3 regions of the Fundicoccus sp. Sow4_F4 genome follow, and region 2 is predicted to be linked to each of the others. Evidence: riboswitches for the same ligand, from Rfam matches in the RefSeq annotation. Region 2 holds a riboswitch; each other region holds the start of a gene.
The links. A riboswitch is a leader RNA that binds a small molecule or an ion and turns the genes downstream of it on or off. The one in region 2 is predicted to bind magnesium.
Positions count from the first base shown of each region.

Region 1: another riboswitch for magnesium. It lies ahead of mgtE (magnesium transporter); the one in region 2 lies ahead of mgtA (magnesium-translocating P-type ATPase).
Region 3: another riboswitch for magnesium. It lies ahead of mgtE (magnesium transporter); the one in region 2 lies ahead of mgtA (magnesium-translocating P-type ATPase).

Region 1 covers NZ_JBQKLQ010000004.1:47,939-52,517, forward strand. The annotation lists gene ACTQ5J_RS07205 (FAD-dependent oxidoreductase) at 1-355, shown strand, start outside; gene ACTQ5J_RS07210 (ABC transporter permease subunit) at 613-930, shown strand; M-box (ykoK) riboswitch at 1,625-1,787, shown strand; gene mgtE (magnesium transporter) at 1,965-3,311, shown strand; gene ACTQ5J_RS07220 (response regulator transcription factor) at 4,049-4,579, shown strand, end outside.
Region 2 covers NZ_JBQKLQ010000001.1:414,804-419,382, forward strand. The annotation lists gene ACTQ5J_RS01945 (MerR family transcriptional regulator) at 50-820, shown strand; M-box (ykoK) riboswitch at 1,004-1,182, shown strand; gene mgtA (magnesium-translocating P-type ATPase) at 1,600-4,251, shown strand; gene rpsP (30S ribosomal protein S16) at 4,459-4,579, shown strand, end outside.
Region 3 covers NZ_JBQKLQ010000009.1:103,311-107,889, reverse strand. The annotation lists gene ACTQ5J_RS12165 (ABC transporter permease subunit) at 1-1,244, shown strand, start outside; gene ACTQ5J_RS12160 (aldo/keto reductase) at 1,516-2,349, shown strand; M-box (ykoK) riboswitch at 2,432-2,595, shown strand; gene mgtE (magnesium transporter) at 2,798-4,144, shown strand; gene ACTQ5J_RS12150 (ABC transporter ATP-binding protein) at 4,354-4,579, shown strand, end outside.

The DNA.
Region 1 (4,579 bases), on a different contig from region 2:
AGTCGCAGAAATTGACGCTTGGTTAGCTAGTGATGAGAGTGAGCTTGAGGTGGAAGAAGCTGATGCTGATGCTGAAGAAGGGCCGGCGGCGGATAATGTCTTTGAAGGACAATCCAATGATGGCTTTGGTGGACGTGTGAAAGTTCAAATTACTGTTGAAGGTGATCAAGTAGTTGATATTCAAATCACCGAACAATCCGAAACAGCTGGCATTGGGGTTGAAGCAATGAATGAGTTAGCCGAGCAGGCACTTGAAGCCCAAACAGCTGAATTAGAAGTTGTCTCTGGGGCAAGTGTTTCTTCTAATGCCTTTATGGAAGCCTTGAATAACGCAATGGAAGCAGCTGGCTTGTAGGGATAGCAAGTGGACAGATTTGGTTTTCGAGGACTGGAAACTGAAAGCCTAGTGGTTTAGGTCAGTAATATAATATATAACGAACCAATCTGTCGGAGGAATTCCGCAGGTTGGTTCGTTTTTTGGTGACGATTATTTTAATGTACCAACTGGAGAAGTGGGTTAATACGTTAGATAGTTTAACATGTCAACTGGATTGCTGAGTTAACACGTTAAAAATAGAATCTGACTAGCTGTCGGATTCTTTACTAGCTACGATGATTTTCTTAACCGCGTCTCAGTTACCTTTTGGTATTTGGATGATGAAGAACTTTATGGATGGCGTATCGCCTGAATTGGAGGAAGCCGCCTGGATTGACGGAGCTTCGAGATTGGAAGGAATCAGACGGGTTATCTTACCGCTGATGACACTTGGCGTGTTTACAGTAGCAATAGTTACATATATAGGCAGCTGGGGAAATTTCTTTGTGCCTTATATTTTATTATCCTCACCTAGTAAATTACCAGCATCAGTTACTTTATATCAATTCTTTGGCAAATACGGGTATGCCGCTTATGGCCAATTGGCAGCTTAATCGGTAATTAACATGATGCCGACCTTTATCCTATATTATTTCGCCCAAAATCATATGTCCAAGGGCTTGACGATGAGTGGAGCGGCGAAAGGTTAAGCCTTAGAAGGTGGCTGTATGCTGACTAATAAAAGATGAACTGTGACTCGTATTATGCGGGTGGCAGTTGTTTTTAACTGAGTTGCTGTCGTAGAATAAATGGTTAGACGCTTCATTGATTGAAGACATTACGAGTCAATTAATTTATTTGAGAAGACAACCGGTTAATTTATTTGAGGCCTTTAAATTCAATAAAAACACTAAGTCATTCTATGTATAATACACAGATGTGAAAAAACTCAAATATAAAACACATTAGTTCTTTTATTTCATTCTACTAGACCTTAATTTTACTGTCTAACTTAGTGTAGCCTAATCAAAAGAGAAACTTATAAAAGCTTGAAAGCTAGAATGAGACCGTGGGTTGAAAATAACGTTGGTCAACTAGTGGTTAGAGTCCTGCTAGTTATATGTGCGCCCCTTCGTTCGATTAGAGACTATTGGCTCTGGGCGGTGGGGCTTGCGGCCTTTGTTTACGTTTAGTTTAGGTAATGATGATGCTTATTTTCCCTGAGTGATTATCTGAGAAGGCAAGAGGGTTATCTTGTTGATTAGACTTCAGTGGCTGGTTTAGGTATAATGGTTAAGTATGTTAATTAAATAGCCTTGTTAGGTGAGGCTACTGTATAGAGAAATGCTGCTGCCCAGAAACATCCAAAGATGCCAATGGGTTAACAGGAACTTTCGAATTAAGGAAGTTTTTAATGCAGCTGGGGCTTCCCTATGCTATACAGAGCTAAAACTCGACGAAGAGGAGCAGATTTTTTATGGGATCAGTCTATAGATAAACACGCTCTTCGGGGCGTGTTTTTTGTTTGGAAAATTCTAGGAGGTGAGGCGTATGGACCCCAGGCCGGATTCAATAAGGTGTTTATTTAAAGCATTAAATAGTAAAAAAGAAGGGTGCCAGGATGCACCTTCTGGAAGGATTGATTGATATGATGAATTACGAAGCAATTTTCAAAGCAGCCAAACATAACGAGCGTCAAACATTCCGGGAGCTATTCTTCCGGTTACACGTAAAAGACCAAATGGATTTATTCCATGCGCTGTATCCCAAAAACAAACGTAAAATCGAAAATTTCTTATCGCCGAGTGAGTTTGCTAAATTATTCGAATGGATGACGCTGGACGAGCAGAGCGAGTTGTATGAAATTTTTACGGCGTCTTATATTAGCCAATTGTTGTCGCATATGGAAGGCGATAATGTGGTGAAGCTTTTGAATTATCTGCCAGATTCAGACTCAAACATACTGCTGGATTTATTGCCGGCAGAAAAGCGATATATAATAGAAGAGTTATTGGCATTCGATCCGGAAACGGCTGGTTCAGTGATGAACAAAAGCTTCTTGGTAGGCAAAGTTGAAGATACGATTAAGGTAACGGCAGAACGTGTACGAGGACTCGCTCAAGAAGTAGAAATGGTGTATTATATTTATGTCATTGACCAGGCGGGAAAGCTTAATGGAGTGGTCTCTTTGCGTGATTTAATTTTACATGCACAAGAGCAAACGCTAGGCGAAGTGATGATGACACGCCTTGTGTCTGTGGATTCAAGCGCAGACCAAGAAGAAGCAACCAAATTGTTGCAAGACTATGACTTGGTGGCACTGCCTGTTATAAATACAGCGGGCAAGATGTTGGGGATTATTACGGTCGATGATGTGATGGATATTATTGTTGAAGAAACGACGGAAGACTTCAATGAATTTGCTGCGATTAGTAAATCTAAACAACCTGTCTCGTCTGAAGAAACGACCTGGAGTATCGCGCGAGCGCGATTACCTTGGATAATTATTCTGATTTTCTTGGGAATGATTAGTGCGACGCTTATTAATTCTTTTGAAGAAACGTTAAATGAAGTAGTCTTATTAGCTGCCTTTATTCCAATTATTATGGATTCAGCCGGTAATGTCGGCACGCAATCTTTAGCCGTAGCTGTGCGTAAGATTACCATCGGTGATAATCGTAAAGGTGAAAGTTTAGGCAAAGTCGTTTGGCAAGAATTCTTAGTCGGAGGAATTTTAGGTGCGGCAGCTGGCATGACGTTAAGTTTAGTTGTCGCGATTTTCTACGGCAATAGTTTATTGGCTGTTATTATCGGCGTTTCCCTATGGTTTACGTTGAGTATCTCAACAGTGGTGGGTTCGGTGATTCCGATTCTAATTAACAAGTTGAAAATCGATCCAGCCGTTGCTTCAGGTCCATTTATTACGACCATCAACGATACCTTTGGTTTGATGATATACTTTAGTATCGCCACTCGGTTGTTGCATTTATTATAAGCTTTGAGAGTAGTAGTGGGCGAGGGATTGAATCTTTAGTTAGATGTGTGGGATCTGTCATCAGTCGCTTTATTAGCAATCGAAAGTCTGTGGCTTTCACCAAGAATCGCTTGATTAGTAAGCCAGGGTCTTAGCGTGTTTGCCTATCATTCATCATGAGCTTATCGTTTAAAAACAGATACACACGCACCCTTTATAGGCTTCGATGTCTTGTGGAAATGATAAGACATCAATAGATGATTACCGTGTAAGACTAATTCTGCCTGTCCTAATGATTAATAGACCTTTCATAAGAAGCACCCTCCAGACAATTGGAGGGTGCTTCTTTTTTTGGTGGGGGTGGGATTTAGCAAAATTTTGATAGTCAAAGACTCTTACTGAGTCTTCGTTTCTGTTTGTTTTCTTAGCCAATATCCAAAACTGTGTGTCGTTTCAAAAGGTGATAAATAGTCGAACTAGGCGATGATCTTTAATGAAGAAGTTAGGTGTGTGTTGTTTTATTAGCGTTCTTAATCTTCCGCCCGTTCATTCGTATAGCTGCTAATCGTGTGGGAGGTGGAAGGCGCTGCGTTAAATTTCGGTTAGTTTAGGTGGAGCGGTTACTTATTTTCCCTAAAGGAGTGTTTTTTACTGGGGTGAGTTCATTTCCTAAAACGCTTTCTTTTACTGTGTGAAAAGCTTATGATTAATGATAGAGTGTGTGCCTATTAGTTTATATAGATGAAGGGAAGAAGCGAATGTTTACAGTATTTATTGTAGAAGATGAGCAGTTGATTCGCGAGGGGATGTTGAAGTTGGTTGAGTGGCATCAGTTAGGGTTTGAGGTGATTGGGCAAGCGGCGGATGGTGAGTTGGCCTGGCCGATGATTCAGGACTTGCAGCCTGATATAGTGATTACGGATATTCGGATGCCTTTCATGGATGGATTGTCTTTGAGTCGGATTATCAAGCAACATTATCCGAATACGAAAATTATTATCTTGAGTGGTTATGATGAGTTTGAGTATGCTCAAAAGGCGATTAATATTGGGGTTGAGCATTATGTGTTAAAGCCGATTACGAAGGCTCAGTTGACCGAGTTGTTGGTGAAAATTCGTGAGGAAAAATTAAAGATGGTGGAACGGGAGGCGTCGCTGGCTTTACTGCAGCAAGAAGCGTTCAATCAGAAGCGACGTGTATTCTTTGAGGAGTTGATGACGGGTTCAAAGGAAGTATTCTCTTTGCTTGAGCAGGCCAATCATTTGCAGTTAGATGTGTTGAAAGATCAT
Region 2 (4,579 bases):
TGACCTTAACGTAACGTGAAGGTTTATGCTATAGAAGAGAGGTGAGGTAATGGAATATTCAATTAGTCAGTTAGCAAGAATTTCAGGAGTGAGTGCACGCACTCTGAGGTATTATGATGAAATAGCGTTGTTGTGGCCCAAACGAATTAACTCAAGTGGTTACCGAATTTATGGAGCGAAGGAAGTCAATTTGTTGCAACAAATACTATTCTATCGTGAAATTGGAATTAATCTAGAAGAAATTAAGGCGATAATTTATGCAGAGGATTTCAATCTTCAGGAGGCTTTAGAAAATCATTTACTTCAACTATCTCAAGAAAAGAAGCGGATTGAACGTTTAATGAGTACTGTGAATGACTCAATTCAAGCGCTAAAAGGAGAGAGAACAATGACAGATAATGAAAAATTTGCGGCTTTTAAACAAGAACTCATTGACGATAATGAACAGAACTATGGTCAAGAAATTAGAGCAAAATATGGAGAAAAAACAGTTAATGCTTCAAATGCTAAAATGGCGAACATGACCGAAGAGCAATGGTTGGAGTTTCAACATTTAGGTGAATCAATCAATCAGAAGTTGGCGATTGCGATATCGGATGGTAATCCAGCTAGTGAATTAGCTCAAGAAGTCTGTGAACTACATCGACAATGGTTACTATTTTCGTGGCCGGAAGGGCATTATAGTCCTGAAAAACATTATAATTTAAGTTTGATGTATGTGCATGATGAAAGGTTTAAGGCTTATTATGATGGGATAACACCAGGTGCAGCTGAATTTTTACATAAAGCGATTGGTATTTATACTGCTATGGAAAATTAGGTGGCTGTTTGGTCAAGAAGACAGGAATGTCATTCGATGATGATCTATAAACGAAAAGAACCGTAAACAATCCTAATACCTTCGTGTTTAAAATAGGACACTTCTTTACTTAAAAAAATTCCGAGTTGACAATAATATTTACTGCTGTATACTGTTGAGTTGTAAAGTAATTACATAAAATTTTAAATGATTTGTTAGGCGAGGCTCCGCTACAAACACAGGCTACTGCCCAAAAACGTCGAGAGACACCAATGGGTATAACAGGAATTGTCGATATAAGGCTCTTCTTAACGTAGCTAAAAATAAACAACTGTTTATTTTTTACGTTGTAACGTGCTAAAGCTCCACGAAGAAATCACAGAAGCTTTTTTTGTGCACTTTTGAGCCCTCACTAACGATTAGTGGGGGATTTTTTGTTTTTATTTTATAGTTTATGAATGTTTGATGGGAGGGAACAATATGGTAAAAAGTTGGATCTAATAAACAATCTATTAAGTTGTCGTTTAGGTTACTTACGAGCAGTCGCTCAAGCATTAAAAGGAGGTTGAAAACAAATGGATGATAATAGTCGAAAGAATCGCAGCTTTAGGCGGAAAATGAATCAAAAGAATATAAACAAGTTATTATCTATTTGTTTGTAACCACCTGAAAATTAACTGCCTGAAGCCCAAACATAGAAGGAGGCAAACACATGTTATTACTAATAATTGAGTTGGTTGTTTTTATTGGTATTGCACTGTTGTTACTAAATCACTTCTGGGGAAAGAAGGTAAAATAATATGACAAAAATGAATAATAACCGTAAAGTGGACTACAACCACTTTGCAGAAATGAACATAGCTGAAATTATGCAAGAATTTAAAACAACGATGCAAGGTTTCAGCGAAGAAACAGCAGCAGAAATTAGAAAAGAATTTGGTAATAATGAAATTGAGTATGGTGAGAAAACACCATTGTGGTTAACAGTACTAAAAGCCTATTTCACACCATTTACCTTAATTTTATTAGCATTAGCTGCAATCTCATTTGTGACTGAGTTTATCTTAGCAGATGCAGGTGATAAAAGTTTGGTAACTGTATTGTTAATTGTAGTGTTAGTTGTGATTAGCGGTACGATGAGCTTGATCCAATCGGTTAAGGCAAATGATGCAGCGGAAGAATTACAACAAATGGTAAAAGTTACCACGGCAGTAAAGCGTGATGGTCAGTACCAAGAAATTCCATTACAAGATATTGTCATGGGTGACTTAATCAAGTTATCCGCGGGAGACATGATTCCAGCTGATTTACGAATCATTCAATCAAAGGACTTATTCGTATCACAAGCTTCACTAACAGGGGAGAGTTATCCTGTTGAAAAGAAAGCAGAATTAGGCACAGAAGCTTCCGATAGCCCAACAAACTTAGAAACCTTAGCATTTATGGGGAGTAACGTTATCAGTGGTAGCGCTGAAGGAATGGTAATTGCAACTGGCAATCAAACAATGTTTGGTCAAGTTGCAAAAGAAGTTACGGCAGACGCACCTAAGACAAGTTTTGAAATCGGCATCGAAAAAACATCGCATTTATTAATTCGTTTCATGTTGATTATGGCACCCTTAGTTGTGTTAATTAATGGTGTAACGAAAGGTGACTGGTTACAAGCGTTACTATTCGGTTTATCTGTAGCCGTTGGTCTAACACCGGAAATGCTACCAATGATTGTAACAACGAACCTAATTAAAGGTTCTAATGCAATGGCTAAGGAAGGTACTATCATTAAGAATATCAATTCAATCCAAAACTTTGGTGCGATTGATGTGCTATGTACAGATAAAACAGGAACCCTCACACAGGACAAAATAGTACTTGAATACCACTTGAACTTAGAAGGGCAAGAAGATGAAAGAGTACTGCGTCATGCTTACTTAAACAGCTACTATCAAACTGGTTTAAAAAACTTGATGGATGTTGCAATTATTGAGGCAGCCAATGAAGAACTGAACACTAATGCAATCATTTACGAAAAAGTTGATGAAATTCCATTTGATTTTGCACGTCGTCGTATGAGTGTCGTCGTTGAAGATACGAATGGTAAAACTCAAATGATTACCAAAGGTGCGATTGAAGAAATGCTCGCAATCTCTGACTACGTGGATTACGCAGGTCAAGTATCGCCTTTAACCCAAGAAGCTAAAGAGATGGTGTTAGAAAATGTGCGTCGTTTAAATAATGATGGTTTCCGTGTAGTAGGGGTCGCTCAGAAGACAAACCCAAGTGTTGTTGATGAGTTCTCAATTAGAGATGAAGCCAATATGGTGTTAATTGGGTATCTAGCTTTCTTAGATCCACCGAAAGAAACAACGAAAGCAGCGCTTGAAGCTTTAAAAGCCCATCAAGTTGAAGTGAAAGTGTTAACCGGAGATAATGCACTTGTAACTCAAGCAGTTTGTAAACAAGTAGGAATTGATGCGTCTAAATACATTACTGGTGAAGAAGTAGCTCTTTTAAGTGAAGAAGAATTATCAGTTGTGATAGAAGAGCATTCAATTTTTGTCAAACTAAATCCAAGTCAAAAAGCGACGATTACGCGTTTATTAAGAGAAAATGGTCATGTCGTTGGTTTCCTTGGTGATGGAATTAATGATGCACCCGCAATGCGTGCAGCGGATGTTGGAATTTCCGTCGATACAGCAGTTGATATCGCTAAAGAGTCCGCAGATGTGATTTTATTGGAAAAAGACTTAATGGTTTTAGAAAGAGGTATAGTATCAGGGCGTAAGATTTTTGGGAATATCATGAAGTATATTAAAGCGACGACAAGCTCAAACTTTGGGAACATGTTCTCTGTGTTGATTGCAAGTATTTTCTTACCGTTCTTACCAATGATGCCGATTCACTTATTATTCTTAGGCTTAATTTATGATGTATCATGTATCGCAATTCCTTGGGACAAAATGGACGCAGAATACTTAGAAGAGCCTAAGAAATGGGATTCAAATAGTATAGGCAAATTTATGTTCTGGTTTGGTCCAACAAGTTCAATCTTTGATATTACAACTTTCGCCTTATTATTCTTTGTAATGGCGCCTCAAGTATTAGGTGGAAATTACGGAAGTTTAAATGAAGATGGCCAAGAGTTATTTATGGCTTTGTTCCATGCAGGTTGGTTTGTGATGTCATTATGGTCTCAAACAATGGTATTATATGCGTTAAGAACGGAAAAGTTACCATTTATTCAAAGTAACCCATCCGTACCATTTTTCTTAGTAACGATGTTAGGAATCGTAGTAGGGACTATTGTACCGTTTACTGAGCTTGGTACTTCGATTGGTTTAGCAAGTTTGCCAGGCAACTATTGGATTGGATTAGCCATTACGTTAGTGGCATACATCGCACTCGTAACGGTTGTAAAAAACTGGTATGTAAAATCGCATGGTAATCTATTATAAGCATTAAGACAAGAAACAGCTGTCATAAAAAGCAGCTGTTTTCATTATTTTGACTTGCGTCGTACGTATAAAACTGTATAATAATTAAGGCATTGCACATATTTTAAAAAATATTTTAATCTGTAAAGGAAAAAAGCTTTACAGCTTAAAAATAATCTGCTAAAATATGTAATTGTGATCGATATTAACCGGAGGTGAATTAAAACAATGGCAGTAAAAATTCGTTTAAAACGTATGGGTGCTAAGAAAACTCCTTTCTACAGAATCGTAGTTGCTGATGCGCGCGCTCCACGTGATGGCCGTATCATCGAGAAAATTGGTACTTACA
Region 3 (4,579 bases), on a different contig from region 2:
CGATGGCCTATACTCTGTCAACGCCGATTAAACGTTCAAGCGTGATTTTCACTAAATCCCTCTATCTAATTTTATCAGTCATTTTAATGTACAGTGTAATCGGTTTAGTAGGTTTGGCGGCTTCACAAATAACTTACCAGAATGTTACGGGCTATCCGATAACTGATGATATTCGGGCTGCCTCAGACGCTTTAAATCTTGACGAACGGTATATTTCAGAACGTTTATATTTGATTCAAGAAGATAAGCAAGCGATGCGAGAAGCAGCTGTTGCACGCGACATGGACACAGAGGCTTATAGCATTTATTTAGAAAGCATCATTAGAGACCGTTCATATGAAGCGACAGCGACCATTATTACTGATGAACGGTTTGATTTTTATGAAGACACAAACGACATAGAAGGTGATGAGATAGAAATTACTGTAGAAGAATTAGTCGCTAATCCAGCTATGATTTTATCAAGCAATGAGGCGTTGAATGTCGGCGCGAAGATACATGGGATTTCCGTAAATGATTATCACCAATTTATTAGCGAGGAAATTATAGCCTTAGACGAAAATCTGGCACCTGAACTCGCGCGAACAGAAACAGTAATGAATCGGGCAGCTGCAGAAACTAGTCAGGATAGCGAAGCACAAGAACAGATGCAGGATAAAAGGCAACTGCCAGTTATCGTAACGGAAGACAATGCCAAACTCTTATTGCAAATGGTCATTGATTCTTCAGCAGACGCATTAAAGATTAATGCTGAGCAAGTCAGTGAGAATATGACTTTAATGAAGGATCCGATTGCTTTAGAAGCTGCCACTGACGCAACTGGCTTATCTGAAGCACAAGTTATTAACATGGCGAATCACGGGATGGTATCTTCTGCACGTTCAGTCGATATTGCGCTAGAGTTCGATTTAGAAGTCTACTTATGGTTGATGCTAGGACTGTTGCTAACAATCCTAGCAATGAGTTCTATCTCATTCCTCGCGTCCACCTTTTTCAACCGAACGGGCTTTGCCTTAGCAGTCGGTGGTGGGGTACCATTTGCTTTCTTCTTAATTACTATGGTTCAGCAGTTAATGGATAGCCCAGGTGCGCTCAAGTATCTGACACTAACAAGTTTATTTGATACAGAGACGATTCTATCGGGTGGAGACTTTGGCTGGGGTTTAATTGCTTTAGGCGCAATTGCATTAATTCTCTATATAGCGTCAAATATTATTTTTGTTAAGAAAGATTTACCCCTGTAATTATCTAGGAGTTTAGTTACTAATAGAGGGTTGGGTGTTTTTTGTGGGAAGTGAGCCACTAAAACTTGGCTGAGCGATTAGGTGAGCCACTAACTCAAAGACATCGCTAAAAAAAATGGACGCCCCTTCCAGCCAATGCGTATCCAGACAGCCTATCCATAGTGACTAGGAGCTGTCCCGATTAAATCCCACTCAACACTCAATCAAGGCCCGTAAACTTCAAAACCTGCCTCCTTTCATGCTATACTAGCCCTAAACAAGGAGGGGTAACGTGACTGAACATTATGTATTATCAGATGGATTTCAAATTCCAAAAGTTGGGCTGGGGACTTATCAATTAAAAGGAGTGGATGGCTCAAGGCGAATTGAACAAGCACTGAATGTAGGCTACCGTTTGCTGGATTCAGCCTTTAACTACGAGAATGAAGGGACGGTCGGACGGGCAATTCGCAACAGTGGTGTTCCCCGTGATCAAATCACCTTCACGTCAAAATTAGCAGGGCGCCATCATGATTATCAACTAGCCTTTGAAGCGATTGAAGAATCAGTGATGCGATCTGGTTTGGATTATATTGATTTATATTTGATTCATTGGCCGAACCCAAAGGAGAACAAATATGTGGAAGCTTGGCGAGCCTTAATTGATGCGCAAAGAGCTGGTTTAGTTCGTTCGATTGGAGTATGTAATTTTCTGCCGGAACATATTCAACGTTTGGAAGACGAAACAGGAATTCTGCCGGTCATTAATCAAGTTGAACTGCATCCTTACTTTAATCAGGCAAAGCAACTAGAATTTGATCAAGCAAATAAAATCATCACTCAGGCTTGGAGTCCTTTAGGACGCCAGAACGCTTCATTAAATGAAGCAATTATAACTGAAATTTCCAAGCGGTACAATCGTAGTAATGCACAAATTGTCCTAAGATGGTTACTGCAACTAGGTGCCTTACCGATTCCTAAATCAGGACACATCCTTCGCCAAATAGAAAATTTATCACTCTTCGATTTTAACTTGTCGGCAGAAGAAGTCGCGTTGATGAGTACGTTAACCCGTGAAGATGGTCGTAATAAAGACCAGAATCCGGCCGTATATCAGGAGTTTTAAGGACTTTAGATGGACAATTGTCTGTCAATCAGTTATAATTAAACAGTTGTCAATGACCACAACACTACAACACCACAAAATTAAATAACCTTGTTAGGTGAGGCTACTGAACTAGAGATATGCTGCTGCCCAGAAACATCCAAAGATGCCAATGGGTCAACAGGAATTTCCGAATTAAGGAAATTTTTAACGCAGCTGGGAAATCCCTATGCTGTTCAGAGCTAAAACTCGACGAAGAGGTGCAGCGTTTTTTAACGATTATAGTAAATTAATCTATATCAATCAGCATACTCTTTGGGGTGTGCTTTTTTTTGTGTTTAGAAAACTTCCAGGAGGTGAGGAGCATGGACCCAAGTCCCGATTTTCAGAGGTGCAAATTTAGAAATATTACAATAAATAATCAAGAAGCAGGGTGCCCGTGCACTCTATTTTGGAAGGAATGAAACGAATGATGAATTACGAAAAAATTTTTAAAGCAGCTAAGCAAAACGACCGTGAGGGCTTCCGAGCATTATTCTTCGGACTCCACGTGAAAGACCAAATGGATTTATTTCATACCCTATATCCTCAGAATAAACGTAAAATTGAAGACTTTTTAATGCCGGACGAGTTCGCTAAATTATTTGAATGGATGACGCCGAGCGAACAACAAGAGCTGCATGAGATTTTCTCAATAGACTATATTGGTCAACTCGTGTCATATATGGAAGTTGATAATGCTGTAAAATTTTTAACCTACTTACCTGATCAAGAAGCCACACAATTGCTCGACTTACTTCCAACAGACAAGCGACACTCAATTGAAGAACTACTGGCTTTTGAACCTGAAACTGCCGGTTCAATCATGAATAAAAGTTACCTGGTTGGGCGTGTCGAAGAAACAATCAAGAATGTCACTGACCGCGTTCGTCGCTTAGCCGAAGAAATTGAAACGGTCTACTATATTTACGTGGTGGATAACTCTGGAAAATTAACGGGCGTTGTTTCCTTACGTGATTTAATTTTGCACGCCGAAGAAACCGTTTTGGGTGAAATAATGAGAACACGACTTGTATCAGTCCGTGCGACCGAAGACCAAGAAATCGCAGCCCTACTCTTACAGGAGTATGATTTAGTTGCGCTACCGGTGACGGATGCTAGCGAGCAAATGCTTGGGATTATTACGGTTGATGATGTAATGGACATTATTGTCGAAGAAACGACTGAAGATTTTAAAGAATTTTCGGCCATCAGTAAATCGAAGAAACAAGCGACTAACGAAGAATCAACCTGGAGTATCGCTCGTGAACGGCTGCCTTGGATCATTATTCTGATTTTTCTAGGGATGATTAGTGCCGGATTAATTAATTCATTTGAGGAAACATTGAATGAGGTCGTCTTACTGGCAGCCTTTATTCCGATTATTATGGACTCGGCCGGTAACGTGGGAACCCAATCTTTAGCGGTAGCCGTTCGGAAAATTACGATTGGTGAGAACCGTAAAGGGAATCACTTAGGCAAAGTCGTTTGGCAAGAATTTCTAGTCGGAGCTATCTTAGGTTTGGCAGCAGGGGTGACTTTAGGACTAGTTGTCGCAATTTTCTATGGCAACAGCTTATTGGGCTTAATCATCGGTATTTCTCTCTGGATCACATTGTCCGTATCAACTGTGGTTGGCGCAGTGATTCCAATTTTAATCAATAAATTGAACATTGATCCAGCGGTCGCTTCTGGACCGTTCATCACGACCATTAATGACACGTTTGGCTTATTGATTTACTTTTCGATTGCCACCCAATTGTTGCATTTATTATAAATCGTTGACTCCCTTACTTCAGTGAAAGGGAGTTTTTCAGCAGCCAAAATATGAAAGAAAGCCTGTCTGCTTTAACTAACAATAGCTGATTGATACCCACAATTATAGTCAAGGTAGTGAAGACCTCATGATTAGTTTTCAAGGCTCTTTAAGACCTTGGAACAATTTGTTATAATAATGATTAGAATGTATTAGGAAATGAGGAAGTTATGTTCGCGATATTTAGAAAGTTAGGATGGTTTTTCAAAATGCGTTGGAAAACCTACAGTTTAGCCATTGGTGGCTTAATCGCTTGTGCGATTTTATCCGCAATGATTCCGTTAATTATTGGGCGTTTAGTCGACCAAATGGCACAGGGAACCATTACTTGGGATGGTTTGATTCAACAAACAGGCTTTTTGTTGGCGATTGGCGTGTCGATGTACGGCCTGCGTT